4 regions of the Brevibacillus antibioticus genome follow, and region 1 is predicted to be linked to each of the others. Evidence: riboswitches for the same ligand, from Rfam matches in the RefSeq annotation. Region 1 holds a riboswitch; each other region holds the start of a gene.

Evidence for each region. A riboswitch is a leader RNA that binds a small molecule or an ion and turns the genes downstream of it on or off. The one in region 1 is predicted to bind S-adenosylmethionine.
Region 2: it holds a riboswitch for S-adenosylmethionine, as region 1 does, so the genes downstream of both, metH (methionine synthase) here and E8L90_RS02295 (pyridoxal phosphate-dependent aminotransferase) in region 1, are expected to answer to the same signal.
Region 3: it holds a riboswitch for S-adenosylmethionine, as region 1 does, so the genes downstream of both, E8L90_RS03930 (aminotransferase class I/II-fold pyridoxal phosphate-dependent enzyme) here and E8L90_RS02295 (pyridoxal phosphate-dependent aminotransferase) in region 1, are expected to answer to the same signal.
Region 4: it holds a riboswitch for S-adenosylmethionine, as region 1 does, so the genes downstream of both, E8L90_RS28435 (2,3-diketo-5-methylthiopentyl-1-phosphate enolase) here and E8L90_RS02295 (pyridoxal phosphate-dependent aminotransferase) in region 1, are expected to answer to the same signal.

The regions. Positions count from the first base shown of each region.
Region 1 is NZ_SZNK01000001.1:501,679-509,232, reverse strand. Features, by position in the region: gene E8L90_RS02315 (family 1 encapsulin nanocompartment shell protein) at 1-101, shown strand, start outside; gene E8L90_RS02310 (alpha/beta fold hydrolase) at 245-1,063, shown strand; gene E8L90_RS02305 (aminotransferase-like domain-containing protein) at 1,119-2,327, opposite strand; gene E8L90_RS02300 (hypothetical protein) at 2,523-2,993, opposite strand; gene E8L90_RS02295 (pyridoxal phosphate-dependent aminotransferase) at 3,142-4,323, opposite strand; SAM riboswitch class I at 4,406-4,520, opposite strand; gene E8L90_RS02290 (MFS transporter) at 4,581-5,828, opposite strand; gene moaC (cyclic pyranopterin monophosphate synthase MoaC) at 5,832-6,314, opposite strand; gene E8L90_RS02280 (methylated-DNA--[protein]-cysteine S-methyltransferase) at 6,482-7,021, shown strand; gene E8L90_RS02275 (2OG-Fe(II) oxygenase) at 7,014-7,554, shown strand, end outside.
Region 2 is NZ_SZNK01000001.1:2,561,785-2,569,338, reverse strand. Features, by position in the region: gene E8L90_RS11810 (hypothetical protein) at 1-224, opposite strand, end outside; gene E8L90_RS11805 (sigma-70 family RNA polymerase sigma factor) at 424-996, shown strand; gene E8L90_RS11800 (YcdB/YcdC domain-containing protein) at 987-3,197, shown strand; gene E8L90_RS11795 (YjcZ family sporulation protein) at 3,266-3,373, opposite strand; SAM riboswitch class I at 3,587-3,688, shown strand; gene metH (methionine synthase) at 3,806-7,252, shown strand; gene E8L90_RS11785 (bifunctional homocysteine S-methyltransferase/methylenetetrahydrofolate reductase) at 7,285-7,554, shown strand, end outside.
Region 3 is NZ_SZNK01000001.1:785,678-793,231, forward strand. Features, by position in the region: gene E8L90_RS03915 (hypothetical protein) at 1-827, shown strand, start outside; gene E8L90_RS03920 (DUF5665 domain-containing protein) at 837-1,178, opposite strand; gene E8L90_RS03925 (pyridoxamine 5'-phosphate oxidase family protein) at 1,318-1,776, shown strand; SAM riboswitch class I at 1,850-1,969, shown strand; gene E8L90_RS03930 (aminotransferase class I/II-fold pyridoxal phosphate-dependent enzyme) at 2,064-3,227, shown strand; gene E8L90_RS03935 (trans-sulfuration enzyme family protein) at 3,224-4,411, shown strand; gene E8L90_RS03940 (YhcN/YlaJ family sporulation lipoprotein) at 4,435-5,040, opposite strand; gene E8L90_RS03945 (PhoH family protein) at 5,243-6,577, shown strand; gene E8L90_RS03950 (DinB family protein) at 6,912-7,388, opposite strand; gene E8L90_RS03955 (hypothetical protein) at 7,528-7,554, shown strand, end outside.
Region 4 is NZ_SZNK01000001.1:5,915,260-5,922,813, reverse strand. Features, by position in the region: gene mtnK (S-methyl-5-thioribose kinase) at 1-443, opposite strand, end outside; SAM riboswitch class I at 578-723, opposite strand; gene E8L90_RS28445 (anti-sigma factor) at 820-2,010, opposite strand; gene E8L90_RS28440 (sigma-70 family RNA polymerase sigma factor) at 2,010-2,525, opposite strand; SAM riboswitch class I at 2,656-2,832, shown strand; gene E8L90_RS28435 (2,3-diketo-5-methylthiopentyl-1-phosphate enolase) at 2,918-4,132, shown strand; gene E8L90_RS28430 (2-hydroxy-3-keto-5-methylthiopentenyl-1-phosphate phosphatase) at 4,129-4,797, shown strand; gene E8L90_RS28425 (methylthioribulose 1-phosphate dehydratase) at 4,801-5,457, shown strand; gene E8L90_RS28420 (cupin domain-containing protein) at 5,471-5,983, shown strand; gene E8L90_RS28415 (Ger(x)C family spore germination protein) at 6,036-7,154, opposite strand; gene E8L90_RS28410 (GerAB/ArcD/ProY family transporter) at 7,151-7,554, opposite strand, start outside.

The sequences.
Region 1 (7,554 bases):
GAGACGAGCAAATGAACAGTCTGTTCCGTGTATATGAGTGCGTTGTATTGCGGATCAAGCGTCCAAGTGCCATTTGCACCTTGGAAGAAACAGAAGAATAGGAAGCCCTTTGGCACACCCATTGACGATTCTCGTTGTGGGTGTGTTTTTTCATCCTTGAAATATGTACCAGATCACTTATAATAAGAACGTGCGTTACAAACTTTCGAAACAATCTGACACAAGTGTCATTGGGGGGCTTTTTATGAGATGCGAGGTCAATGGCGTCAACCTTTATTATGAGGAGATCGGAAGCGGTTTTCCTGTCGTAATGATTCACGGCTTTTCACTTGATCACCGATGCATGACTGGTTGTCTGGAACCAATTTTTGAGAAACGTCCGGGATACCGACGCCTATACATAGACCTGCCCGGAATGGGACAAACGGAAAACTACGAACATATCCACACTACGGACGATATTCTGGAGGTTGTCCTCGCGTTCATCGATCAACTCATTCCAGGTGAACCTTTTTTCATTGCGGGTGAATCATACGGCGGATATCTTACACGAGCAGTTATCGAGAAGCGCCGGGATCAAGTGAAGGGCGCCCTGTTCATCTGCCCGAACATCATTCCTGATAAAGAAAAGCGCACACTGCCGGATAAACCCGTCCTAGTAAAGGAACCTTCGCTCTGGGAGAAGTTGAGTGAGACAGAGCGAGCGGAGTTTGAGTCGATGGCAGTAGTAGCTACTGAATATACTTGGAACCGCTATAAAAAGGAGATTGTCGACGGCTACATGCTGTCTGACCCTTCTTTCCTCACGAAAATCAGACAAGCGTATGGCGTGTCCTTCCCATTGGATACGACCCCCTTCCCACATCCGAGTCTTTTTGTTGTGGGCAAACAAGATCATTCTGTCGGCTATCGCGATATTTGGAATATCATCGAAGGCTATCCTCGCTCTTCTTTTGCCGCTCTCGATTGTGCCGGACACAACTTACAGATTGAGCAGCCGCTTCTGTTTACAGAGCTTGTGAATGAATGGCTGGATCGGGCGCAAAGGGAGCTTTCCCTGTAAACATGCATTAAAAAAGACAACCAGCTCAAGGAGATTGGTTGTCTTTTTGCTTCCATTACACATTTGTCACCAGTGATTCACTATAGGCGTGGAATGCTTTGCCCAGTCGTGAAATCGCAAGCTCCGTGTCTTCCCGGTTCAAGAGCGTATAGTTCAAGCGCATCGTATTGACTTGCGGCTCGGCTGCATAAAACGGCTTCCCTGGTACGAATGCCACGCCTTCCTTTACGGATCGGGCCAGCAGCTTCTCTGCATCGACGTGCTCAGGCAGGTTCACCCAGAGGAACATCCCGCCTCTTGGTTTTTCCCACTGTACGCCCTCCCAGTTTTGCGCAACCAAGAGCTCATGCATCCACTCCATGCGCGCCTTGTAGGACTCGCGGATTTTCTCAATGTGGCGCTCCAGATCAAAGCGGGACAACAGCTCATACAGAGCGTACTGGTCAATTGTGCTCGACTGCAAATCCACTGCTTGCTTCGCCTTCACCATCATTTGAATCACGCGTGTATCTCCAATGGCCCATCCGGTACGCAAGCCTGGCGCGACAATTTTGGAAAAGGTACTGGTGTACACTACACAAGAATCGGTCGGATGTTCATCCAGTGAGAAAACCGAGCGGTACGGTGCTTCCCCATCGAATTGGATCTCTCCATATGGATCGTCTTCCAGGATGAGAATGTTTTGCGCCTTACATTGACGAAGCAAGCCGAGACGGCGTTCGAGGCTCCATACCTTTCCTGTCGGATTGGCAAAGGTAGGAATGACGTACACCATTTTCGGGCGATACTGGGCTATTTTTTTCGCCAGATCATCCAAATCCATCCCATCGGCGTCACCGTCTACATGGATCGCTTTGATTCCCCGGAATTGAAATAACTGAACGGCTGCCAAATAAGTAGGATTTTCAACGAGAACGACATCGCCTTCGTCTAAATATACACGGCACAGCAAGTCTACTGCTTGCTGAGAGCCCGTAGTGATGATCATATTATCTACACCGACGTTCATATGCTTTTGCTTCATGCGGGATGCAATCCACTCACGAAGCGGTACGTATCCATCAGTCAATCCATATTGAAGAGCTTTTGCTCCTTGATCGAACGCACGGTTAAACGCTTCGCGCATCTCTGCGATTGGAAAAGAATCCTCTGCTGGCAGTCCACCTGCGAGCGAGAGCACTTGATTGCCTTGGGTCAGCTTCAAGATTTCCCGGACAGCCGAGGAGGATAGTGCTTCGACAGATTTTGAAAATGAGTACTCCATGTTCCGTTCCCCCTTGATTTTGCTTATCCTTGTTTTATCACTGTCAACAGCGTAAGTCCAATCTTTGCTAGCTATGAGCAGATAGGTTTTGACTATGTCGAGCGGTTGTTCAACCAATAGTCTTCACACACTGCATGCAAAAAACCCCTCTTCGTATCAAACGAAAAGGGGTCCATATGTATGATCTATATACTCCTAAGCAATACGGAACACTCGTGGTTTCTCTGTTTGTGGAAGGAAAGAGAGATCGACATGATTAGACGCTTCTTCCATACCGATATCGCTTGCCAACAGCAATGCCTCTTCCTGGAAGGTCGGCGTACAGCTGCCTTCATTCAGTTCACAGAGTCGCTTCAATCGCTTCAGTCTTTCTGCTGACTTCTCTACTCTCATGCATTCGTTCGTCAGCTCACATACGTTGACGTGACGAGCATCAGCGATCATGCTGATATCATTCACATGAACAATCAGCCTTTTGCCTTCTTCCGTAACAAATCCGATCGAGCAAAAATGCGCACCTGACATTTCCAAACGAGTGAGAACAGCATTGGCGTAAACTTCTCCCGTCCGCAAGCGAATCTGGCCTGCTTCAATGGCTCCGCCGATTTTTCGCTCGTTGGCGATCACCGTATACATATCCGTGTAACCGTTAATCTGATAGCGCATGGTACCCTCCCGCTCTCGATGAGACTAATTATCATTAACAATGACATCGTATAATGAAAATCATTATCTGTCAATAATGAGAATGATTTTTATTCTAGAAGAAAAAGCCACACTCCATATATGGTAGTGTGGCCAATTTGACTCGCTTTTATTTTGTTTTCGTAAATAACCCTAACCGCTCGATTCGCTGGACCGCTTCCGCGAGACGCTCTTCATTGGATAGCAAAGCCGCTCGCACATAGCCCTCACCTGTCGGACCAAAGCCATTCCCCGGTGCTACGACGACATGCGCTTTTTCCAAAAGCAGGTCAGAGAACTCCACGGATGTGAAGCCGCTGGGAACTGGAAGCCAAGCAAAAAACGAACCTTGAGATGGCGGAGCCTGCCAGCCAATCCGATGCAGATTGGAGTAGAGGGCATTGCGGCGACTTTCGTAGACAGCGACGAGATCGCGGACGCACTGCTGCGAATCCGTCATCGCTTTGGCTGCCGCCATCTGTACCGCTCCGAACAGACTGACAAAGTAATGGTCCTGAATGAGGTTAATCAGACGAACCAGCTCGCGATTACCTACCATGGCACCCACACGCCAGCCTGCCATGTTGTACGTTTTGGACAAGGTATAAAATTCTACGCCCACTTCTTTTGCACCCGGAACCTGCATGAAGCTGACCGGCTTTTTCCCGTCATAGCTGATTGCTCCGTAGGCGAAGTCGTGGCAGACAACGATTTCATGTTTTCGGGCAAAACGAATGGTTTCCTCATAAAACTCCAGTGGTGCGTTGACTGCTGTCGGATTGTTCGGATAGTTAAGAAACATCAGTTTCGCTCGATCCAAATCAGCTTGGGACAGCTGGCTGTAGTCTGGCAAGAAGTCATTTTCCGCCTTCAACGGCATCATGACCATCCGTCCGCCTACGACAGCTACTCCCGACCAATAATCCGGATAGCCTGGGTCTGGAACCAGTGCAACATCGCCTGCGTTCATGAGTACTTGGCAAATCTCTACGAGTCCGGTTTTGCTGCCGAACAAAATCGCTACTTCTTCCTCCGGATCGAGGTCTACATCAAATTCTTGCTTATACCAATGTGCCACTGCCTGCTTCAGTTCCATGCGTCCCTGAAAAGGCGGATATTTGTGATGGAGTGGTTGTGCCGCTTGCGCCTGTAATTCTTCAATAATATGCAGCGGTGTCGGCAAATCGGGATTGCCCTGCCCCAGGTTAATGACGTCATGGCCTTGCGCAATGACCTTGTTTACTTTTGCCACCAGGGTCGCAAAAAACTGGGTAGGGAGTCGATCAATCATATCGGAGGGTTGAATGCGCATCTTTCTTCCATTCCTTTCTTGGGCCAATACAGTAAAACCCCCTTTTTCCATACAGAAAAAGGGGGAGATCAGCTTGGTCACGTCCTTATCTGTCAGGAAATAATCCTGCTGGAATTGGCACAGCATCTGTCCATCACATGGAACAGATCCGCTGCCGGGCTTCATAGGGCCAGTCCCTCCACCTCTCTGAATAAGTCAAACACACGGAATATACTGTTTTTTCGTCTATATCATACTACTTGAGCACGCAAACCGTGTCAAGATGCTTGATTTTGTACCGAAACTTGATGCCTTCTTTTTTGAAAAGATGTGTGGAAAGCGAAGAATGCCACAGACAACAAACACAAGCCTGCCATTACAAACAATAGTCCCTGTGCATGAATCGATTGGAAAATGAAAGCGCCAAGCAATGGTCCGATCATCCGTCCTGCTGATCCAGTCCCTGCAATTAGCCCTTGAATGAAGCCGTCTCGTCCCTTTGGCGTCAACTGTGCAGCTACTGCCGGAACAGCTGGCCACACGAGCATTTCTCCCAGTGTCATGATGAACATACCTGCCACAAAGCCTGCATAAACCGTTGATTGAGACAAAATTAACATCGACAAGGCAAAGATATATGCGCCCAAGAGCATTTGTGCTTTTAGCGTACGGGCAAAGCGTCGAATGACCCATGCGATCAATGGCTGACCAAACAGGATCAAGCCGCCGTTCAGCGTCCACAACAGACTATATTGACGGAGTGAAATCCCCATGGATTGCATGTAGGTCGACAGCACCGTCGTCCATTGTACATAGACAATCCAGCTAATTAATAGCCCCCCGCATAAGAGCAGCAATGCTCCCCATATGACCTTGGCCTCTTGCTGAGGTTCTCGTAGAAGTTCGTCCTCTGCTTGTTCGGGAGTAGTTGTCTGCAATTGACGTTTTTGCTCTGCCAGTTTTAACTGACGCGGCAAAATGAGCATGAACATCGTCAGCACAATTACTTGTGAAATCGCATTTCCGAAAAACGTCCAAGCAAACGAAACACTTGCCAAGAAGCCGCCTAAAGCAGAACCGGCAGCTACACCCACATTGAGGGAGACGTAAATCAGATTGATTGCTTTACGGCCTCCCTCCGGCCATAAAACCACTGCCAGCGCATTCATAACGGGAGAAAGGGATCCACAAAACAATCCATTCAATAATAATAGTAGGACATATACGGTAAAATCTTGTGTAACACCTAAACAGACGGAGATAAGCATTCCGCCGATGGAGCCAACAACAATGGTGCGCATTTTGCCCCAGCGGTCAAACATCATCCCGCCGACAACACTCCCAATCAGGAATGCACCTTGATTTAAAAGCAACAAGAAGCCGGCTACAGTCAGCGGCTTTCCGAGATGGTTATGAATATAGATCGTAACTAGCGGCCAAATACACGCCATTCCGGTAGAAAAAATGACGGCAGCAATCGCCAATAAACGAATGCTGCTCGGGTAGGTTTCCCACTTTTGCCTCATGCCTTACTTCTCTCCCCGATGGAAATCGCCGCTTTTTCCGCCTGTTTTGAATTGCAGACTGGTCGGACCGATTATCATTTCTTTATCCATCGCTTTGCACATGTCATACACCGTCAAAGCCGCTACGCTGACAGCGGTCAACGCCTCCATCTCGACGCCTGTTTTCCCTGTCGTCTTCACGGTTCCTGTAATCGCAAGCGTCGTTTCATCTACAAAAGCAAATTGTATGTCGATGCCAGTCAATGGCAGCGGATGACACATCGGAATGATTTCCCACGTCTTTTTGGCAGCCATGACACCTGCCACCTGCGCAACGGCGAGTACATCGCCCTTTTCGATTCGACCTTCGCGGATTCGGGTGAGGGTTTCAGGTTTCATGCTAATTTGGCTCTCAGCTACTGCCACCCGTTTTGTGACGTCCTTCTCAGATACGTCCACCATCCGCGCTCGATTTTGTTCATTAAAATGTGTTAATTGATCAGTCATACGAGTATCGTTCCTCCTCTATCTCATCCTACCTTACTCCCACCGATGGATAAAAGCAATGGGAATGTAGAGGGTTTCGATATCTTGCTCATCCACTCCCAAAAACGTACAAAGAACAGGTGCTGGAGGTATACTGTGCGTACACAGCTCAAAGGAGGCATTTGGATATGGAAACGATGAAGGATCAGACGGTACGCTGGTCAATGCTTGTGCTTGGTGATTGGACCATTTATTTGGCTGCAACGGCTGCCGGACTTTGTTATGTCGGCTCGGTCAACCAGCCTTTTGCTGAATTGGAAGCGTGGGTTGAAAAGCATCGCCCACAAAGTACGCTGGTGCAAGACGATCCATGGCTAAAGCCTTTTGCAACAGAACTGATGGAGTATTTGCAAGGAACACGCGAGCATTTTTCCACGGATTGCGACTTGTCCGGAACACCTTTTCAGCTCGCTGTCTGGGAGGCACTGCGCCAAATCCCATACGGTCAAACGTCATCGTACACCGACATTGCAAACAGCATTGAAAAGCCTGCTGCTGTTCGTGCTGTCGGTGCCGCAATCGGTGCCAATCCGGTTCTCATTACAGTCCCCTGCCACCGCGTTGTCGGTAAAAACGGTTCACTAACTGGCTATCGGGGAGGACTGCCCATGAAGACAGCTCTGCTTGATCTGGAGAAAAGGACGAATCGGGGTGTGAAGCATGGCTAGTTCACTGACAGAAGGGATCGCAGCACTTGACTGGCATTCCCTGCAACAGGAGTTGAACGAACAAGGGTATGCTGCTTTTCCTTCCTTAATAAGCGCGGATGCGTGCGAAGAATTAATCGCTACGTACGGACAGGATGAGCTTTTTCGCAATACGATCCAGATGGCGCGGTACCGTTTCGGTGAAGGAGAGTACCGCTATTATCAGGCTCCCCTTCCCTCGCTTTTGCAGGAGCTTCGCGAAGGCTTTTATCCGATGCTTGCGAAGACTGCGAATCAGTGGCTGGAAATGCTTGGACGCGAAGCTATCTATCCTGCTACCCTCCCTGAATTTTTGGCGCAATGTCACGATCAGGGTCAACTGCGTTCTACTCCATTGATTTTGAAATACGAAACGGGTGGCTACAATTGTTTACATCAGGATATGTACGGCGAGGTGTTCTTCCCGTTTCAAGTCGTGTTTGCCTTGAATCAGAAGGAGAAGGACTACAACGGCGGAGAATTTCTGCTGATGGAGCAACGACCGCGCGCGCAGA
Region 2 (7,554 bases), 2.1 Mb from region 1:
AGCGCTAAAATATCGTCGGATTCAATCGGCAGGAAGTGATCGTAATCGTCTCTTCTACCTCCCTCGGATAAGTTAATATGGGACAAAAAATAGTGGAGATAATGTTCCCCGGTTTCGGTATTCTTAACGATGGAATAGGTTTCAAACTCTGATTTGGATAGTTCTTTTATGGTCTCCAAACAGGACAGAAATTTGTCTTTTTCACGTGCTTGTAAGTCAGCCATGTCATCTCGTTCCTTTCGCTCTACAATAAGCCTCATGATAGCAAAAGCAATGTGCGCTGACAATGAAAGCAACGCAACGGAGTGCAGTAGTGGAAGAAGGCAAACTGATTTATTGATAAAATCATTGGATAATCTTGTCACAAAAATAAGCCAGCTGGATCAAATACATATCAACACGGAACAAGGAGGTGAACAGCGCGTGAATGCAAGTGCCAAAAGTAGCGAAGTGGACTGGACGCTGCAACTGACCAACGAGGAGAAGCTGACGAGACTTATGAGCGAGTACGGAGACAACATCGTGCAGCTCGCCTACTTGATCGTCAAGGATCGGGGGATCGCGGAAGACATTACCCAGGAAGTGTTTCTGAAGGCGTATCGGGGTCTGGATCAGTTCCGCCATCAGAGTAGCGTGAAAACGTGGCTTTACCGAATCGCGATCAACGAGTCCCGTAAATATTTGCGTTCGTGGTCTTTTCGCCAGATTTTTTCTACATACCTCTCCAAAGAGGAAGCACCCCCGGAAAAGGTCGACACCGCAAATGTTGAATCGGCTGTCATCGGACGAATGAGCAAGGTACAGGTAGCGGAGCAGGTGATGAAGCTCTCGCCACTGTACCGAAAAGTCATGGTACTTCATTACTATGAAGATTTGTCAATCAAAGAGATTGCGCATGTGTTGGAAGTTTCAGAAGATGCTGTACGAACCCAATTGTCCCGGGCCCGAAAACATTTTAAGGCATTGTGTGAAAAGGAGGGATTGGAATGGATGTAGATAAGCAAATGCGCGAAGCAGTACGGAATGGGAGTCAAAAATCGATAGAAGAAGTGAGGTTTACAAAAGAGATGGAATTGCGGATCAGAGGTGCAATTGCACAGAATAAACACAAAAGTCGAAACCGATTATTTATGGCTGGATCACTTGCTGCTTGCTTGGCGGTAACTGCTGTGGGCATGCACCAGCAAGGTTGGTTTCCACAGATGCCGAGTGGAAAAAATTTAGCGAGTGCGGTCGCAACGACTGCAACGGATAAAAAGAATACAGAGGCAAAGCAGAACAACGTAAAGGTATCGGCAGAAGAGGCAATTTTGCCCTTGAAAAAGTCGATTTCAGCCTTGAGCAAGATGACAATAAGAGTGGATCGTACAAGCCATGGAATCAGTGATCTAACGTTATTGGAAGGCGATAATGCTCGTGCCAAGGTTGCTTATGATATACAGACTGGACAAATTGAGAGCTTTACAATCGATGGTGATCGAGGAGAACAGAAGGAAGAGAAATTGCCATCAGCCAAGACCGCGGAGAATGTAGCAAACGCATTTCTACAAGCTTTCTTGGGAGAGGGAAGCAAGATCTATGAACTCGTCGAGACTCAGAGATATACTGACGAGTATATGGTAAAAGGCCCATGGATGAGCGTGAATTATCAACGGATGGAAAACGGCCAGCCCGTTCCGTTCGACGTATTGTCAGTTGGAATTGACCAACAGGAGCAAGTCGCGTTTTTCGGGCGATTGAACAAGCATGAACAAGCCTTTTTCACCAAGCTTACAGATGCCATGCCTGATTTGAACCCGTCCCTTCTTCTTTTGGATAAAGAAAAGAACCACGATGGCATGTCATTCATCTTGGGGAAAACGAACAACGAGGGGCATAAGGTTTCTCTTGTGATCTATGGAAATGGTCAAGCACTGGAATCGTACAGGCTTTTGTATAGGGATGAAAAGGAAGCAGCGAGCGGGAAAGAGGCAGAGGGAGCAAAAGCCTTGCAGCAAGAGCGACAGTTCCTGAACAAACTGCTCGGGGCGGATAGTGAAAACTATCGGTTAGTGGATGCCAACGATCCAGGGGTGTACCTGCGATATTACAACGGACTGCCAGTGTTGTCTGATGAAATTAGCATAACAACAACTGACTCTGGTCACGTCCGATATCTCAGCAAGGAGCCCGAAACATTCGAGCCGTCGCAGTACCCGGATGTATCGAGTGCTGTGTCAGAAGAGGTAGCCATCAAAGAGCTGAGTGAGCATATGAAGCTTCGATACGTGCAGAATCCGAGAATATGGCCAGAATCAAAGCAAGGGAAGAGGTGGCAACCTATTCTGGAATACACGCCAGCTGTTTCCTTCATGCAAAGAGGACGTGAAGATGGTACGGAGTGGCATATCGACGCGACCAGTGGCAAGATTATGTATGGAACGGGAGATAATGGGCTTGCCTATGATCAGTTGAATACGACGGAAGCACATCCGATCGAATCTCTAAAGGAATACGTCAAGGTTCGCTCCAAGGATGAGGCAAAAGCACTGCTGCAAGCGGAATTTGGCATACAGGTAGATGAATCGACCTATAGAGAGAGTGAGAGTATCCGCGAGGGGCGCAAGGAATACGTCTGGAATGATAAAAATGACAAGTATATCGGCGTAGAAGTCATTGCAGAAACAGGCAGTGTCGTCGGGCTGGGATCACCGCGTTCTGATACAGCGGTGACAGTCAAACGCGAGCAAGCGGAAGAGGCTGCACTCGCCTTTCTGCATAAATACGTCGATCCTGGCGTAAAAGAGGTGCAATTAGCACAAGTCATACAGCCAGCCGAAGCGAATCCTGTGTCATCGGGCGAATGGGAATTCAGATATTTTATGAGCAAGGATGGCATTCCTGTACAGGATCGCGAGCAAAAAGCGGCTTATTCGGTAACAGTTGATCCGTCTTCTGGCAAAGTGACAAAGTTTCATAACTTCAGAATGACGCACGAGTTGGTGGAGCTTCCAGCATCCGACAGGATCGTTTCGAAAGACAAGGCTGTTGAAGAGTATTTACGCGTCATGCCTCTAAAGCTGGTTTATTTGATGAAAGATGTGGATGGGCAAAAATTAGCTCAACCAAAGCTGGCGTATGTGCCGTGGAGTGACGAAGAGCGGGCGATTAAATTTATGACCCTTGATGCCGTGACAGGCAAGTTTATCGCCGACTAAAACGAAAAAAAGGCTATCCCGCAGCCATTCTTGATGGCTTTTGGGATAGCCTTTTTTTAAACACTTATCTAACAGTCGTCACACGAGCACCCAATAATTACCAACAGGATAAACAGCACGAGCACGATTGCGAAGCAGTCACCGAAGAATCCGTTTCCGCAGAATGATGTACTCATCTTTGTTTCCCCTCCTTTCCGTTATACTCCAGTCTATACACGAATGCCGATATTGGACTGGGCGGATGCCCAGCTTAGGCAAAAATGGGCGCGTAAGAGGAGAGGCTCCGTAAAAAATAGACAATTCACAATTGACGGGGAGACAAAGGGGGTGTTAAGATACTTGCAAACATTCAAGACATTTCGCAAAACAACTAAATGACAAGTGTACGACTCTTATCCAGAGAGGCAGAGGGACTGGCCTGATGAAGCCTCGGCAACCGGTAAAAATCCGGTGCCAATTCCAGCAAAGCTACGTGCTTTGAAAGATAAGAGGATGTCTCAGGCGTTTTCTTATCTGCTGACAAATCCTCTTCTTTCAAAAGAAGAGGATTTTTTTTTACACCCAATTAGGGAGAATAAGCCGATGTAAGGGAGAAAAGGGGCACGTCAATGAAACCAACCTTTCGCGAACAGCTTTCCCGGAAAATTCTGATTCTGGACGGTGCAATGGGCACCATGCTTCAACAAGCGAACCTGACTGCTGATGATTTCGGCGGTGAAGCCTATGATGGCTGTAATGAACTCCTGAACCTGACCAGACCAGATGTGATCCGTTCCATTCACGAGAAATATTTAGAGGCGGGCGCAGACATCGTCGAGACAAATACGTTTGGTGCTGCTTCCATCGTTTTGGCTGAGTACGATGTGCCAGAAAAAGACCTTGAGATCAATATAGCGGCAGCTCGCTTGGCCAGAGAAGCGGTGGATGCCTATTCCACAAAGGAGTGGCCGCGTTTTGTAGCAGGTGCAATGGGACCTACGACCAAAACCCTTTCGTTGACAGGCGGTGTCACTTTCGAAGAACTGATCGAGGCGTATTATCGTCAGGCAAAAGGTTTGATTCTCGGCGGCTCCGATGTTCTTCTTTTGGAAACCTCGCAAGATACGTTGAACGTGAAGGCTGGCGGAATCGGGATTCGCAAAGCTTTTGAAGAGCTTGGACAGGAACTCCCCGTGATGCTGTCAGGTACGATTGAGCCGATGGGCACAACGCTGGCGGGCCAAAACATCGAGGCGTTTTACATCTCCTTGGAACATATAAAGCCAGTCTCCATTGGTCTGAACTGTGCGACTGGACCCGAGTTCATGCGTGATCATCTGCGGACACTATCAGGAATTGCCCAATGTGCGGTCAGCTGTTATCCGAACGCAGGCTTGCCAGACGAGAACGGTCATTACCATGAAACGCCACAGGGACTTGCTTCGAAAATGCGGGCGTTCGCTGAACAGGGCTGGATAAATGTCGCGGGTGGTTGCTGCGGAACAACGCCTGACCATATTCAAGCGATGGCAGAAGCATTGCAAGACTGCAAGCCACGCAGTGCAGCTGTAGAACCGCTGAGCGCGGTCTCCGGGATCGAGGTTGTTTACGTCGAAGATGACAATCGTCCCTTGCTAGTAGGGGAGAGGACCAATGTCATCGGTTCCAAAAAATTTCGTGAAATGATTGCAGCCGGTCACTATGAAGAAGCATCTGATATTGCCCGAGCCCAAGTAAAACGCGGCGCACACGTCATCGATATATGCTTGGCTGACCCCGACCGTGATGAATACGAAGATATGGGAAAATTCCTACAGTTCATCGCAAAAAAAGTAAAAGCCCCCCTCATGATCGACTCGACAGATGCCAAGGTCATGGAGCTGGGACTTCGCTATTCGCAAGGGAAGGCCATTCTCAACTCGATTAACTTAGAAGACGGCTTGGAGCGATTTGAGGAAGTGGTTCCACTTATTCACAAGTTCGGTGCCTCCGTTGTCGTTGGAACGATTGAAGAAGCGGGTATGGCGATCACTCGCGAAAAGAAGCTGGAGGTCGCGCAACGCTCGTACGACATTCTTGTCAACCAGTACGGAATAAAGCCACAGGATATTATTTTCGATCCACTCGTCTTTCCAGTAGGGACAGGAGATGAACAATACATCGGCTCTGCAAAGGAAACCGTAGAAGGAATTCGTTTGATCAAACAGGCAATGCCTGCTTGCAAGACGATCCTGGGTGTCAGTAACGTTTCCTTCGGCTTGCCTCCTGCGGGCAGGGAAGTGCTGAATGCGGTCTTCTTATACCACACCACTCTCGCAGGGCTTGATTACGCCATCGTCAACACGGAAAAGCTGGAGCGCTACGCTTCGATACCAGAAGACGAGAGAAAGCTGGCAGAAGCCCTGCTGTTCGAGACGAATGATGAGACATTGGCAGCCTTCACCGAATTTTATCGCCAAAAGAAAAAGGAAGTCAGTGTGGAGGTCTCCTCGTTAACACTCGAAGAACGCTTGGCCCGTTATGTAGTCGAAGGCTCTAAGGATGGTCTGGTGGAAGACTTGAAGCTGGCTCTGGATAAATACACACCGCTCGAGATCATCAACGGTCCGTTGATGGCTGGGATGGAAGAGGTCGGTCGCCTGTTCAACGGCAACCAGCTTATCGTGGCAGAAGTATTGCAAAGTGCGGAAGTCATGAAGGCATCCGTATCGTTTTTAGAGCCGTTCATGGAAAAAAGCGATGCCGCTGCCAAGGGGAAAATCTTGTTGGCGACAGTCAAGGGCGATGTACACGACATCGGAAAAAACCTCGTGGAAATTATTTTGTCAAACAACGGCTACAATGTCGTGAATCTGGGGATCAAGGTACCGCCAGAGCAACTGATTGTCGCATGCAGAGAAGAAAAGCCGGATGCCATCGGTCTGTCTGGACTCTTGGTCAAATCCGCGCAGCAAATGGTCATTACTGCACAAGACCTGCGTGATGCAGGCATTGATATTCCGATGATGGTTGGCGGCGCGGCGTTGACGCGCAAGTTCACATCGAACCGGATCGCACCGGAATACCGCGGAATTGTTTTATATGCAAAAGATGCCATGGATGGTCTGGATCTCGTGAATCGTCTGCAAAATCCGGATGAACGTGATCGTTTGGTAGAGGAACAGCAGCATCTACTGGAAGCAGTCGCAACGGCTCAGCCTGTTGTCGAGGAGAAAAAAGCAACTTTGCCAGCTCGCTCAGCGATCAGCAGAATCGTTCCGATCCATCTGCCGCCAGATTGTGAACGGCATGTCCTGCGACAATACCCGCTCAGCCATCTGCAACCGTATTTGAACCTGCGGATGCTTCTCGGAAAACACCTCGGTGTTCGCGGAAATGTAGATAGATTGATAGAGGAAGGCGACGAGAAGGTACTGGAACTGTACGGCATTGTGGAAGAGCTATTAAATGAAGCGAAGCAAAAAGGAACCATTACGACACACGGTGTGTATCAGTTCTTCCCGGCACAGTCAGATGGCAATGATATTTTGGTCTATGATCCAAAAGACCACAGCAAGCTACTAGAGCGCTTTACGTTCCCGCGTCAGCCGGAAGAACCTCATCTTTGCCTGTCCGACTTTTTGCGACCAGTGGAGAGCAAGGAAATGGATTATGTCGGATTCCTGACGGTAACGGCTGGGGGAGGGATTCGCGAAAAATCTACAGAGCTAAAAGAGCGTGGCGACTACTTGCGCTCTCATGTCCTCCAAGCCTTGGCATTGGAGCTGGCAGAGGCATTTGCTGAGCGAATTCACCACGTCATGCGCGACGTGTGGGGCATCCCGGACCCAGTTGAGATGACGATGCTGGAGCGCTTCGGTGCTAGATATCAGGGTATTCGTGTCTCCTTCGGTTATCCTGCTTGCCCGAACTTAGAGGATCAGGCACAGTTGTTCCGTCTACTGCGTCCAGAGGATATCGGCGTTCAGCTGACAGAGGGCTTCATGATGGAGCCAGAAGCTTCCGTATCAGCAATGGTATTTGCTCACCCTGAAGCACGTTATTTCAACGCAGGTCCATCCATTTTTGAAGTTTAAAAATAAATGAAAATGGGAGAGAAGGGATTGAGTTGACGACGAGAAAGAAAGATTTACGAGCCTATTTGAAAGACCACTTGCTAGTCGGAGACGGTGCGATGGCGACCCAGCTGCACGGGGTGGGCGTCCCCGTTGGCGTCAGCTTTGAGGAGCTGTGTTTGTCCAACCCACGTTTGGTGCATGAAGTTCATACGTCTTACTATCAGGCTGGTGCACGTTTCCTGGAGACAAATACGTATTCTGCCAACCGAGATGCATTAAGCCGTTACGGTCTGGAGCATAAGGTAGCGCGGATTAACCGG
Region 3 (7,554 bases), 280 kb from region 1:
CCGTGAGTGCCTATGCAGGCAGCAAGCTGGTCGATAGCGAAAAGGTAAAGATCGTTCCTAAAGCAGAAGAAGATCAGGAAATGATCATCCATACCATGTCTGTATTGGATGCGAAGAAAAAGGAGTTAAAAGTAAAAGGAATTGTCAAGCAGGGGGCAGACAAAGTAACGGTCACCTATAATGGCGTGAAAAAAGACGCAAACGTGAAGAAGCTGTGGGATGGCGTAGGCAGCTTTACGGTTTCAGTAAAGGATGTACAAGCCGCAAAAGATCAAAAAGCCTTGATCGAGGTTTACGAGGATGGCAAGAAGGTTGATTCCGAATCCGTTCAGGTAGAAATCGTTAACGCTCCTGACAAGGATCAAACGACCGAATATGCCATCAAGGCGACTGCTGTAAACAATCCTGCCGCCAAGTCCATTCAGGTAAAGGGGACAGTAAGCGGCTGGAATAAAAAGGACGATACAGAATGGTTTGTGATCGCTCCTGACGGTAAGAAGAAAGAGATGAAACCAAATGACAAAGGCGAGTTCTCGCTGACATTGTCGTACAAGAATCATTCGTTTAGTGCCAAAACAATTCAATTCGCATTGTATGAAGATGATAAGCTGGTTAAGAAAGCTGACGTTGCATTAAGTACAAAAGCCATTGTCGAGCCTGTGAAGCCAACAGACGAGGATAAAGACGACGATGACGACAAAAAGAAAAAAGAAAAAGGGAAGCAGAAAGATAAGCATCCCAACGGCAACGCGTATGGCTATTGGAAGAAGCACGACAAACATCATAATGACGATGAAGACCAGGACGATAACGACGACAGAGACTAGTCTCTATCGTTAAGGCCGCTGCTTGTAAGTCTCGACGTACTCCACCAATTGTCTGATGTAATCCCCCAGAATAGGGATCGAAAGAAATTGCGTCAAGAGGGAGCCGAGGAAAGCCAAAACGATAGCAGTACCAATCGTCAATCCCAGACCCCGGGCAAGACCTGCGAGGAAATTGATCCAAAGCAGCTTGCGCGGGGCTGTGTAATTTTGGATCACATCTGCAAGTCGGATATCTTCCAGGAACATGGCAATTTTATGCATCCGCTCATTTACCTTCCGAACTTCCTGAAGCTCTTCAAGAACTTGATCAATTTGCTGCATGAGGCGATCTGTAGGTGACAAACTGTCCATCCCCTTCTCATCATTCGGTATTGTTACCTACCAGTCTAGGGAAAAAGACAACCAGAATCAAGGTGGAGAGGAAAGGTTTGCCTATCAGCTAGGCGAAGGGTAAAATGAATGTACAAAACGTTTGTTAGGAGGCATTGAAATGGCTGAAACTGTTTCCCAATCTCTTTCCGAAGATTTATTCAAGCTCTTGCAAAAGGAGCGTTTTGTTACCTTGGGCACAGTAGATCATGAGTCAGGGGCACCATCGCTCAGCTCCTTGTCCTGGACGTACGCTGTCAGCGCCGATACGATTCGTTTTGCTGTGGATAATCGCTCACGTATTTTGACTAATATTACGAAGGAACCGCAGGTTGTCCTGCATTTGATCGGTGCCGGCTCGTCTTTCGCCATTAATGGTCGTGCTTCCGTCAAAACAGACCGACTGGAAGGTGTTCCGCTCAAGCTGGCCATGGTAGAAATCAAAATTGAGGCTGTTCGTGATATTATGTTTTACGGTTCCCGTATTTCTGTAGAACCGCAATATGAAAAGACGTATGACAAAAACGCAGCTGAGAAGCTGGACAATCAAGTTATGACTGCCTTGAAAGAGGCAAATTAACGCTGGAAATAAATTGTTGACAAGAATCCTGCCGATCCTTTAGTATTAGGGTCAATCGAATTGAATAGCAATCTTCTTATCCAGAGCGGCGGAGGGACTGGCCCGATGATGCCCGGCAACCAATCACCTGTATTTTAACAGGGAGATAATGGTGCTAATTCCTGCAGAGTTATTCAACTCTGAAAGATGAGAAGGATTTGCTTACGGTGACGTAAACAAAGCCTTCTTTCAGAGGAAAGAGGGCTTTTTTGATGCCCTCGTATACTATTGGAGGGAGAGAAACAGACATGAAATTGGAAACGAAATTAATTCAGGCGGGAGTAGGCAGAGACGAAAAAACAGGGGCGGTGAGCTTTCCTGTTTACTATGCAACGGCTTATCGTCATCCTGCCTTGGGCCAAAGCACTGGATATGATTATACGCGCACAGCGAATCCTACTCGCACCATTTTGGAGGAGACCATCGCCGAAGCGGAATCAGGAGATGCAGGATTCGCTTGCGCCTCAGGAATGGCTGCTGTTCATACCGTCATGGGCTTGTTTTCCCAAGGGGATCATCTGATCGTTTCACTCGATCTGTACGGGGGAACCTATCGATTGTTTGAGCAAGTGCTCTCTCGGTACGGTCTGACGTTTTCGTACGTGGATTTGCGTGACATTAGTGCACTTAAAAATGCGATTCGCCCAGATACAAAGGCCATCTTCGTCGAGACACCAACCAATCCCCTGATGCAAATTACCGATATTCGAGCAGTCACGCATTTGGCGAAACAGCACAGGCTCCTGACGATTGTAGACAACACGTTCTTAACCCCTTATTGTCAACGCCCACTAGAGCTTGGTGCAGATATCGTCTTGCATAGTGCAACCAAGTATTTGGCAGGACATAACGATGTGCTGGCTGGACTCATCGTAACAAAAGGGGGAGAGTTGTCGGAAAAAATCCGGTTTTTGCACAATTCAGTCGGTGCTGTGCTTGGACCGCAGGATTGCTGGCTTCTCATTCGCGGGATGAAAACATTGGCATTACGGATGGAGCGTCATCAATCCAATGCGTTGATTGTAGCGGAAAAGCTGCGTGAGCATCCAGCAGTGGCGGAGGTATTTTATCCGGGTCTGCCTGAGCATCCGGGGCATGAGATCCAGGTGAATCAAGCGACTGGGCATAGTGGGATGGTAGCGTTTCGCGTACACGATGTGGAACAGGTGGGATTGTTCCTGCAAAATCTGCAAATCGTGTCCTTTGCAGAAAGTCTGGGTGGTGTCGAGTCATTGTGTACGTATCCGGCGACGCAGACGCATGCCGATATCCCACAAGAAGTCAGAGAGCATGTCGGTGTTTGTGATCGATTGTTGCGACTGTCGGTTGGCATCGAGCATCCAGATGATGTCGTATCCGATTTGTTTCAGGCATTGAATGCTAGTTTGGTCGTAGGGGGGAGTGTACGATGAATTTTGCAACCAAGCTCCTCCACGGTTCGACTTGCATGGACCCGTTCACAGGTGCATCGTCGGTTCCGATTTATCAAGCTTCGACGTTTCATCAGGCTGATATCGATCAGCCAGGTACATTCGATTATGCCCGATCAGGTAATCCGACCAGGCAGGCTTTGGAGGAAGCCATTGCGTCGCTGGAGGGAGGTGCACGCGGTTTCGCGTTCTCATCTGGCATGGCTGCTATTTCTAGCGTGTTCATGCTGTTTTCAGCGGGAGACCATGTTGTCGTGGCGGAAGATGTATATGGCGGCACGTTTCGGTTTTTGACCAAGGTATTGTCGAGAATGGGCATCTCCGTTACGTTCGTAGACGCAACAGATACAGAAGCCGTTCGTGCGGCCATAACACCGGCTACAAAAGGGGTTTATCTGGAGACCCCCTCCAATCCTACTTTAAAGGTGACAGATATTGCAGCGGTTTCTCGTATCGCGAAGGAGCACGGCTTGCTCGTCATTGTTGATAATACGTTCCTTACCCCGTATTACCAGCGTCCACTGGAACTTGGCGCAGATGTGGTCATTCATAGTGCAACGAAATTTATCGGGGGGCATAGTGACGTCGTGGCAGGACTGGCGGTGACAAGAGAGGCTGCGTTAGGGGAGCAACTCTACTTTATTCAGAATGGCATGGGAGCGATTTTGGGTGTGCAGGACTGCTGGCTTGTAATGCGTGGGCTCAAAACATTGAAAGCCCGACTGGATGTCAGCACGAAGACAGCCGCGAGCTTGGCTGACTGGTTGTCTACGCATCCACAAGTACACCGAGTCTACTATACGGGACTGACGGATCACTCTGGTCACCTGATTCAAACACAACAAGCGACAGGTCATGGGGCTGTTCTTTCCTTTGATGTAGGGGGCCGCGAGCGAGCAAAAGCGTTGTTTGATCGCGTAAAATTGCCGATTGTGGCTGTCAGTCTCGGGGCAGTGGAAACGATTCTCTCGTACCCAGCTACGATGTCACATGCAGCGATGCCTGCTGAGGAAAGAGCTGCAAGGGGAATTACGGATGGTTTGATCCGTTTGTCAGCTGGTTTAGAGGATTTCGATGACTTGGTGGCTGATTTGAAGCAAGCACTGGATCATTTGCCATCTGAAGCACCCGTCCATAAAGAAAAAGAGGTATTCTCCCGGGCTTAAATCCGGGGGATACCTCTTTTCTTTTAAGGTGTTCCTGTACGATTTACGTTGATTTTGTTTTGTCCTTGCGGCTCTTTGTGCATGCGTTTTTCTTTTACTTGAGAAGGTGTTTCTTCGCGAGGCTGCACACTGCGCGGTAGTTGGGGAATGATCCGACCTACGATATCCGCTAACTCTTCTGTAATTCCGGCGACAGGATGGCCGCGACGAATATCATCTCTCATCTCCCGTAATCGCTGTACGACGGCAGGGTCTGCGGTAACAACGGCATTCGCCCCTTGAGGATCTTCTTTCAGTGCTTCCGCAACCGTGTACTTAATGACGCCAACCTCTGGGCGATCCAAATTCGGGTCTACTGTAATACCGACAACAGCATATTTGCCCAAGACCACAGTAGTCGCGCTGTGTACCCTTTTCACACGTATTGCCAGTTGGGTGAGACGATCAGCGGTGGCTTGGGAAGATTGATTATAAGCAGGCTCAGGAGCTGTTTGTTGAACGCGCTGAGTATGAGTGGCATGCTTGGGCTGTTGGGCAGCCTGATTCGCCGGAGGGTTATTGCCCGACATACATGCTGTAAGCAACAAGCTAAAACCGAGGCAGTAGATCATGATCCGTTTCACAGGCATTCTCCCTTTCCCAGTATTGCCTTCCTTTGTGAGGAGGGCAGGGTTACAAGTATTTTGTTCTGGGCTGCCCATTTTCATTCTGCCACTAGGTCGTCTAACTCTGTCTACCTGAACATAGACTGTAGTACATCACGTCGCCGCACCTGAGCATCCCTCCAAAAATTGCATAGGGTATATAAGAAGGGTAATAGGAGGCGAGATTTTGAAGAAAATCTACGTACTGGACACCAACGTACTCCTGCAAGATCCAAGGGCGATGTTTTCTTTCGCTGACAACGAAATCGTCATACCAGCTGTCGTATTGGAAGAAATCGATTCCAAAAAGCGGTACATGGATGAAATTGGCCGCAATGCTCGGTACGTATCTCGGCTCTTTGATAGTTTTCGTGAGCTGGGGCAACTGCACACAGGCATTACCCTGGAAACAGGTGGGGTGTTTCGGGTGGAACTGAATCATTCCTCTTTCCACCGCCTTCAAAAACAATTCACGGAAATGAGTAATGACAACCGCATTTTGGCGGTCGCCCTAAACTTACAGGAGGAGGAAAACGGAAAACCACAGCCAAGACCAGTCATTTTGGTAAGTAAGGATGCTCTTATGCGAGTCAAGGCTGATGCATTGAATATTTCCGCAGAGGATTTTCTTTCGGATCGAGTAGTGGGGGAGTTCTCCAGTATTTACCCAGGGTATCAGAAGATGATGGTAGCGTCCGACATCATCAAGACTTACTACGCAACAAGAAAGCTGCAGCTGGCCGCCTGTTTTCCACGCTATCGTTTTTACCCTCATCAATTTTTAGTGCTGAAGGACGAATGCAACCCATCTATTTCAGCGATTGGAAAAGTTGACCCGGACGGAAAAATGCTAGAAATGCTTGTGTCAGATGATGATCCGATTTGGGGCATCCGAGCCCGCAACGTGCAGCAACGGATGGCAACCGAATTGTTGCTGCGAGATGATATCCCTTTAGTAACCATGACCGGTAAGGCCGGTACAGGAAAAACCTTGCTGGCATTAGCAGCGGGCCTGCTGCAAATTGAAGACCAGCAAAAATACAAAAAACTGTTAGTGGCAAGACCTATCGTTCCACTTGGAAAAGACATCGGTTATTTGCCCGGCGAAAAAGAAGAAAAGCTTCGACCGTGGATGCAACCGATTTATGATAATTTGGAATATTTATTCAACACGAAACGCCCAGGTGATCTGGATAAAATTTTGGCAGGCATGGGGAGTTTGCAGGTGGAAGCTTTGACGTATATTCGGGGGCGCTCCATCCCTGAACAATTTATTATCATTGATGAAGCACAGAATTTGACAAAGCATGAAGTAAAGACGATCCTGACGAGGGTGGGGGACGGCTCGAAAATTGTACTAATGGGTGATCCTGAGCAGATCGATCATCCGTATCTGGATGAGAGCAACAACGGTTTAACCTACGTGGTAGAGGTATTTAAAGACCAAAAGCTGGCTGGACATATCCAGTTGGAAAAAGGCGAACGGAGTGTGCTTGCACAGTTGGCCGCAGATTTATTGTAAAGAGGAGGTATGAAAAACGACGAGGAGGTCATACTATATTTGTCGAGCCCGATGATTCATGTGAGTAAACGGCGAAATGCCTTGCAGGAGGCGAAGATCCGTGGATAATCATGATCAAGCAATCGACGAAAGTCGTATGGAAATACACCGATTCCTTTAGCTACTTTTCTCTACGATGGAGGTTGAAGAGCCAAAGAGAATAACCGGTAGAACCCCATAAGCAATTCGGGCTCGACAAGGACCGCTCCTCATTGGAGCGGTTTTCATTTTTTGCAGATTCGGAGGAAAAAAGAAAAACGCGGATAAAAAATCCCGCGTTTTTGTCCGATTTTACTTATTTAGCAGCCGCGATCGCTGTTCGCAATGACGAAATACATCCGGTGTGCATTCCTTCATGGAAAAGAGTGAAGACCATCATTTCTCCATAAGTATGCATAGTGCCTTTGTCTCCTAGTTCAAACGGTTTGGGCAATGGATCATTCAAGCGGGATTGTAATTCTTCTTTAATACGCACATGTTGTTCCTTTAGCTCGGCAGCTAAGGCTTCGAGGGAAGGTCCTTCTTTTTGCCAATCAGCGGGCTTGGTTCCTGGAGCAAACATGGCTGCGTAATACGGAGGACATTTCATTCCTTCTGGTCCTAAGAGTAGGTAATCTTGGGTCAGAAGAATATGACCAATATTCCAGCGAATGTTGTTTGTGAAGCCATCTGGAACCACGTCTGCTTCTTCCTCGGTTATTTCCGTCATTCTCGCCAAAAACATTCCGCGAACCAAGTCGTACTGATTCCATACAAAAGAAAAGTTCTGCATAGTAATCCCTGCCCTTCCTCATATTTACATGCACTTCACATCTTACCGCATAAAGAACAAAGGGGAAATATTCAAACTGCAAAAAAATTTGCAAGTTGTCCCTCCAACTCCATACATATGTACAAAGGGGGGAAGCATGATGGTTACGTTGGATTCATCTATTTCT
Region 4 (7,554 bases), 5.4 Mb from region 1:
TCGGATGTAAAAAACAAGGTTTGCGCGAGAAAACGGCCAATTTGCTTCGCGAATAGCGGGTATCGTTTTCCTTCGATCAGACCTTTGCGCATGATGATGTGGTCCCCGACGTTTTCCATAACGGTCAACGCAAGTTCCCCATCGAAATGATACACCTGTGGCACCAGGTCTGGAACGTATTTGTGCTGAATGCGGAGTGCCTCGCTCTCGATACGTGCACGATCAATCGTAAGCGGCCAAGATTCTCCCACGACGCGGGCAAAAGGCAGTGCTTGCTTGACAATGACGCTCTTACCGGTTGCTGGCTCCTGAATGTCAAAAACCAGATTGAGGTTCCCATCCCCGATTTCGCGACTGGTCAACTCTGCTCCTTCGCTAAAAAGACCCGGTATTCCTTTTACGTACTCCACTGCTTCCTGTTCAGTCAATGCACGATATGCCATGATTCCAAAACTCCCCTCTACGTATTTTTTCTCTATCTCTACCTGTTTTGTTTGTGTCCTGGAGCAATAAAAAGACCTCTTTTCCCGAAGAAAAGAGGTCGCTGTCGTCACGTGTAAGAACCGTGTTGATGTCCCCCTTATCTTCCAGACCACTTTTGTTTCTGCAGGAATTAGCACCGTGCATGTCGCCTGTCAATCAGTCGCTTTCCCGCGTCTGAATGGCGTCATGTCGGTTGCCGGGTATCATCGGGCCAGTCCCTCCACCTTCTCTGGATAAGGTATCCAAAACGTATTCGGTTTTTGATTTAGTTTGAATCATACAACCAACGATTCCACGATGTCAACACTCTTTTGTGCAAAAATTCGCACCGTGCTACTAGTAGGTATAATGTGTTCCCGATGCCGCAGGTCTCTCCCAATTCCACCAGTCTACCTTGCCTAATAACGCCGCTGTTATCGACTTTTCGGCCTTGAGCTTCAGCAGTTCTTTCGTAGGTCCGGTGAGGACGGCGCCGTAGATGCGTACTCCCTTTTCCTGCATATAGCTATATCGCTCCGCTATCTGTAGATCCCTACGAAATAGCAAGGATCTGCCGATATCGCTAGCCAGATCTTCCTGCTCAGATAAGTACTTCATCTCCTCCAAATAGGCAGCCATTCTTCTGTCTTCTTCCCCATTTACCTGAATGGGTGCACTTCCGTAATCCAGTTCATGCTGAGCAAACCCCCATACGTACCCGGGACCGAGAAACCGTTTGCCCCCCTCACCTTCTGCTTGCTTGCGCTCCACCCCTGTGTCTACCGCAAACCAAACCGTATCTTGTCCCGAAGAGGTAACATGGCGGGAAACCAGTTCATAGTACTCCTCATACGTCAGGAAGTGATCGAAGGAAATCGCGAGCTGAGAAACGGTCCCCTCAGGTAGCTTTTCCATCGTTGTCCAGGCAGGTGAAGTGAGAAACATCGTACCCTCCTTTTCTCCCTCAGTCGGATAACGGAAATACAGCTTTTGCTCCCTGACTCCATTCGTCCATTTCGGCCCGGCATTTACGTTCCACAACACATTTGTACTTTCAAAGCGGCCAGCGTTCTTTTCTTCCGACCCGACTCTCTCGCGAAGCTCCATGCTGATATTGCCGTATAGCAATCCCACCTGCGAGCCACTCCCGCCTACACTAACACCGGGTTGAGTAAAATTGACCATCGACTTCGCAACGCGGAACAGATCCTCATGCATCAGCGACCCTACCCAGCCATTCAGAATCAGCAACACAACTCCGGTCAAAAAGGGAAGCACTATGGTGAATCCAGCGTTGCTCAACCGATTTTTCCATTTCCCCCGGCGAACAATCGCGCGCTGTTTTTCAGCCGACAGCGTTTCAGGCTGTTTTATCTTCGCGTTGTCCTCTCCCGTTTCTTCCCCCAGCAAAAGCCTCTCCAACCGCTGTGCGTATTCCTCGTCAGCGGCTATTTCCTCCTCGAATTGTTTCGAATCTTCTTCCGCCATTTCCCCACGCAAATAAGCAAGCAGCCTTTGCTCGCGATGATTCTCATCCTTGTTCATCATCAGCTTTCCTCCCTCCACAACTGCCGCATCTTTTGTCTCCCCCGAAACAAGGAACGCTTGACGTCTGCCAGCTCGATCCCGAGTACCTCTGCCATTTCCGCGTAGGAAAACTGCATGGCAGACAACAAAATGACCTGTCTCTGCTTTTCTGGAAGTCTCTCCAAATAGTCATGGGCCACTTCCCACAGCTCCTTGTTTACGACATGCTCTGCCGGATCAACCGCTGCATGATCACGTCGCTCTGGCAGGACTTCCACAAACGCAAACCGGTGTTTCGTCTTCCTGCGATAACCGTCTACGAAAGCGTGATAGGCCACCTTGAACAGCCAAGGTCGTACTTTTTCCCCACGGTAGTCATCCAAGGAAGAGTAGGCGCGACAAAAGGTTTCCTGTGTCAGATCCTCTGCCAGCCTCTCATCTCGTGTCAGCCGGAAAAGATAGCGGTAAATATCGTTTACATGCAGCTGGTACACATCCTCCAGACCTACTTTCCCAAGCCGTTCACACCCCTTCATCCCTTACCACGCAGAAAGTGCAAAAAAGTTTCACCTTCGTCTCATTTTTCTGATAACCTGCTGCACATTCTCTGCAAAAACAAGGATTGACTCCTGCCAATGAACGTCATATCATGGGGGAAATGAATAACTCTTATCGCGAGCTGGCTGAGGGACTGGCCCTATGATGCCCGGCAACCGGCGCTATACCATGAATCGTACGCTCATCATGCGTACCTTGGATAGCGAAACGGTGCTAATTCCAACGGATAAGAGTCGAGATAGAGCCTTTTTGGCTTGTCTCGGCTACTGACCCGAGAGATGAGAGGAGACGAGACGCTTTCATAGTCGACAACCGCCTCCCCGCTCAATGGGGAGGCTTTTTTAATCATTCAAGGAGGATGAGACGTACCATGAGTGAACAACGTATCCTCGTCACCTATCTCACACAAGCAACAGACTTGAACAAGAAAGCACAAGCCATTGCTGTCGGCATGACAGTCGGTTCCTGGACGGACCTGCCGCTTGCCAAACAAGCTGAGCTAGCGCCGTATCTCGGTGAAGCCGTGAGTGCGACACCGCTTGCAACACTGGAAAACGGAGAAACACGCGGTTTGATAACCGTCAGCTATCCGACTCGCAATTTTACAGCAGACATTCCATCCTTGTTAACCGGAATATTCGGCAAACTGTCGATGGACGGCAAGATCAAGCTCGTCGACATCGTTTTCCCTGACTCATTCCTCCAGGCTTTTCCTGGACCGAAGTTCGGTATTGATGGTCTACGCGAACGTTTAGGGGCACATGACCGTCCGCTCTTGATGAGCATTTTCAAATCGTGCCTGGGTCTTCCTTTCGAAGATCTAAAGACGCAATTCCTGGCACAAGCCTTGGGTGGAGTCGATCTCGTGAAAGATGACGAAATCTTCTTTGCAGATGACCGCGCTCCTTTTATCGAACGGATCAAAGCGTTCAAGCAAATCGCTCAGGAGACCGAAGTCGAAACAGGCAAGCCCGTCCTTTATGCTGCCAACCTGACTGGACCTGTGCATGAGCTGAACGAAAAAGCGAAACGTGCGGTAGATGCAGGTGCTGACTGCCTCTTGTTCAACGTGCTGGCCTTTGGCTTCGATGCCCTGCACCGCTTGGCTGCTGATCCTGATGTACACGTACCGATCATGGCGCATCCAGCATTGGCAGGCGCTTACTATCCATCACCTGACTACGGCATCGCCACCCCACTTCTGCTCGGTACGTTGATGCGTGTAGCTGGGGCAGATTTGGTGCTCTTCCCATCTCCATATGGCAATGTCGCTCTGGACAAGACAGAAGCGTTGCAGCTCGCCAAGCATTTAACCGCCCCACTGAATGGTGTACGCCGTTCCTTCCCGGTTCCGTCTGCCGGTATTCATCCGGGGCTGGTTCCACAGCTTTATCAAGACTTTGGTTTCGATCAAATCGTCAATGCAGGAGGCGGAATCCACGGTCATCCCGGTGGAGCAACCGCAGGAGCAAAAGCATTCGTTGCCGCGATTGAGGCTGTGACCGCAGGCCGAACATTGGAAGAAGCTGCCGCGGAATCACAAGAGCTGGCGATCGCCCTGGAAAAGTGGGGTGGCGTACGATGAGCAAGAAACTCGTCCTGTTCTGCGATTTCGACGGAACGATTACCGAAAAAGACAACATTGTAGCGATTGTCCGCAAGTTTGCTCCTCCTGAGTGGGAAGCCTTGACGGAGCAAATCCTTTCGCAAAAAATAAGCGTTCAGGAAGGGGTCGGCAAGCTGTTTCAACTCTTGCCCTCCTCCTTGCGCCAGGACATTATTGATTTTATAGTCCAGGAAGCGACCATTCGCCCGGGATTTGCTGACTTCGTGAGCTATTGCCGCGAAGAAGGCATCGAGCTGTTGATTACGAGTGGCGGCATCGACTTTTTCTTGGAGCCTATCCTGGCACCATTCGATCTTACCGATGTACCGATCTACTGTAATGGCAGTGATTTCAGCGGAGAGCGCATCACCATTACGTGGCCAAACGCTTGCGATGAACATTGCACAAACGGCTGCGGCATGTGCAAGACGACCATCATCCGCCGTTACGATCCAGCAACCCATTTCCGCATCGTCATCGGCGACTCCATCACTGATTTGGCTGGAGCTAAAATCGCTGACTATGTGATTGCCCGTCACTTCCTTGCTGACAAGGCGGAAGAGCTGCAATTGCCGCATAGCAAGTTTGCCACATTCCACGATGTGATTCGCATTTTACAGCAAGTCCAACAGGAGGTCGTCTAATTCATGACTGCAACACTCGAACAACGTCTGGATGCCTTTCGCCGTCTGGATGACGCCAAGCTGACATTTGCCCGCCGGGACTGGTTTCCCGGCACCAGTGGCAATCTCTCTATTAAAATACAAAACGATCCCTTGCAATTTGCCGTAACGGCAAGCGGCAAAGACAAAACAAAGCTGTCCCCCGAAGACTATCTGGTCGTGGATCAAGACTCGCGTCCGGTGGATGAAACTGCTCTCAAGCCTTCCGCGGAAACGCTCATCCACGCCGTCGTCTACAAAACGTTCCCGAAGGCAGGGGCTTGCTTCCACGTCCATACCGTATGGAATAATCTCATTTCCGAGCTGTACTTTGGACAACGCGCTTTCTCCATCCAAGGACAAGAGCTGATCAAGGGACTCGGAATCTGGGAAGAAAACGCGCGCATTACTGTTCCAATTGTTGAGAACTTTGCCGATATTCCGACCTTGGCTACTGAAATTGAAAAGGTAATTACATCGGAAGTTCCCGGTGTACTCATCCGTAACCACGGTATCTACACGTGGGGCGGCAATGACTTCGAGGCCAAGCGCCACCTGGAAGCTTTTGAATTCTTATTCGAGTATCACGCCCGCTGGCTGCAATTGCGCCAAGCAGTCGTGTCCACTACAACCACCAATTAAGGAGGAATAAACGATGGCACAAATTCGTTTTCACGACAACAATGAGTACATCTCCGCACCCGAGGAAGTTGTCTCCTTCCTGGATACCCAAGAGATCATTTACGAAAAATGGGGCGTGGATCGCCTTGATCCAAAGCACCGTGATAACTACAGCCCGACAGACGAGGAAAAACAAGAGATTCTCGACACCTTCAAGCCGGAAATCGATGCGATCAGCAAGCGTCGCGGTTACTTGACAGCGGATATTATCGTCCTCTCTGACAAAACACCCAACCTTGACGAGCTGCTGGTGAAATTCAAGGGCGAGCATCACCACACAGACGATGAATGCCGCTTCTGCGTCGATGGTCACGGTATTTTCGCCATCAAAGGGAAAGATGGTCGTTACTTCGACGTTGAGCTTGCGCCAGGCGATCTGATCTCCGTACCACCGAACTACCGCCACTACTTCACCCTGATGGACGACCGCAAAATCAAGGCGATTCGCCTGTTCGTTACTCCTGCTGGCTGGGAAGCGATCTATTAATAACGAACCCCTTGGCATTTACTGATTGCCAGGGGGTTCTGTCTTTCACCTTTCACTTTACGACGCCATTTCCCTTGATCGATACGTCTGGCTTGATTTCAACTTTGGCATTGGAAAAAGCCTTCACCCAATCATCCTCAACCTTTTTGTACTCCTTATATTCATAGGCCCGCGCATAGAGACCAAACCCAAACGGGTCTACACCGATTTCCTGGCATTTCTTGATTAACCTCATGTATTCCTTCTTTAACTCGTCACCGATCATTCGCTCCATCTTTTTGTAGTCCTTTTGCATGTCGTATGGAAACATTCGCTCTGATATGGACACTCGCAGCCTGAAATGAACGTCAAAATGAAACCGACCGTTCTGATAGGATGTTTTCACTTTTTTTTGGACGCCCTTGATAAAAAAACTGATCCTGTCTTTCGTAATTTGATTTTGATCGTCCGGCTCTTTAATCGGGATGGTGACGGACAATTCCCCTTGTTTTTCATAGAGCAGCGTTTGCAAAAGAATCGTCTCCCGCGGCTCTATCGTGCTTGCGTACGTTCCATTTTCTTTTAACAAAGCCGTCCCCGTTACCTTGACCGCCCGCTTTTCTTTCTTTAACTCAGTCAAGCTAGGTGTCATCCCTTTTTCAAACATTTGCCGATGAAGCTCCTGCGCCCTCGTCTTTACCGTCAGATTTCTGTTATTGGCTGTGTCGATCAACGTTGTTACATGAATAGACAGACGAGGCTTATCCTTTGGTTTAAAATCAAACAACTCATGCAATGGACCATCAAGCACAGCCATGCGGGCGTTGACACTGAACTTTGCGTCCCGAAAAACGACATCCAGCAACCGAAACCAGTCCGGGTGAGCCAGCAGCTTTTTCCCGAACACAAGCACTTGAATTTTTCCTGCTTGGGTCAAGCCTGTCACTCGCTCATCAAAGCCCATTCTCGACTCTCTAATGGTAGATGACCGGATACCGTATTCCTCAGATTTTTCCTTTGCCTCCCGACTGAACACCGGGCTTGAGATATAAAAGAGAAGCTCGTTTTTTTCGCTCAAATCAATTCCGACCATTAGCGATAAAGTAGCATCCTCCAAATTGATTTGATCCCTGCAGCCTGCCAACATGGTTACGAGCAAGCTCAATACCAGAATCCGAGCAAATGTCCTCATGCTTTTTTCCCCCCTTCTGCTCGTTTCGATAGCCTGATCGGCCCCCAAGCCAGTAAAGGAAGCGCATAAGCAAAGCCCAAGCCTGCATAGCTCCAAATTTCTGTCGATTTCTTCAGATCGATAAAGGACGGCGTATAAAACCATAGCACCACTGGAACCAGAAGAAGGAACAGACGCAAATGCTTACGGTGATCCTTCATGCCGAATAACTGACTGGATGAAAAAACACAGAAATAGATGTACGGCACCGCAGTCGTTGTCAATATAAACATATACGTAGAGAGAAAAAGAATATCGACACGTTCCAAAAACCGGAACTCAATGGCCTTCCATAAATTGAGCGTAGGCCATGTATACTGCGTGATTTCATCGGGGCTAAAGTAAGCAAAGCAAACGATGA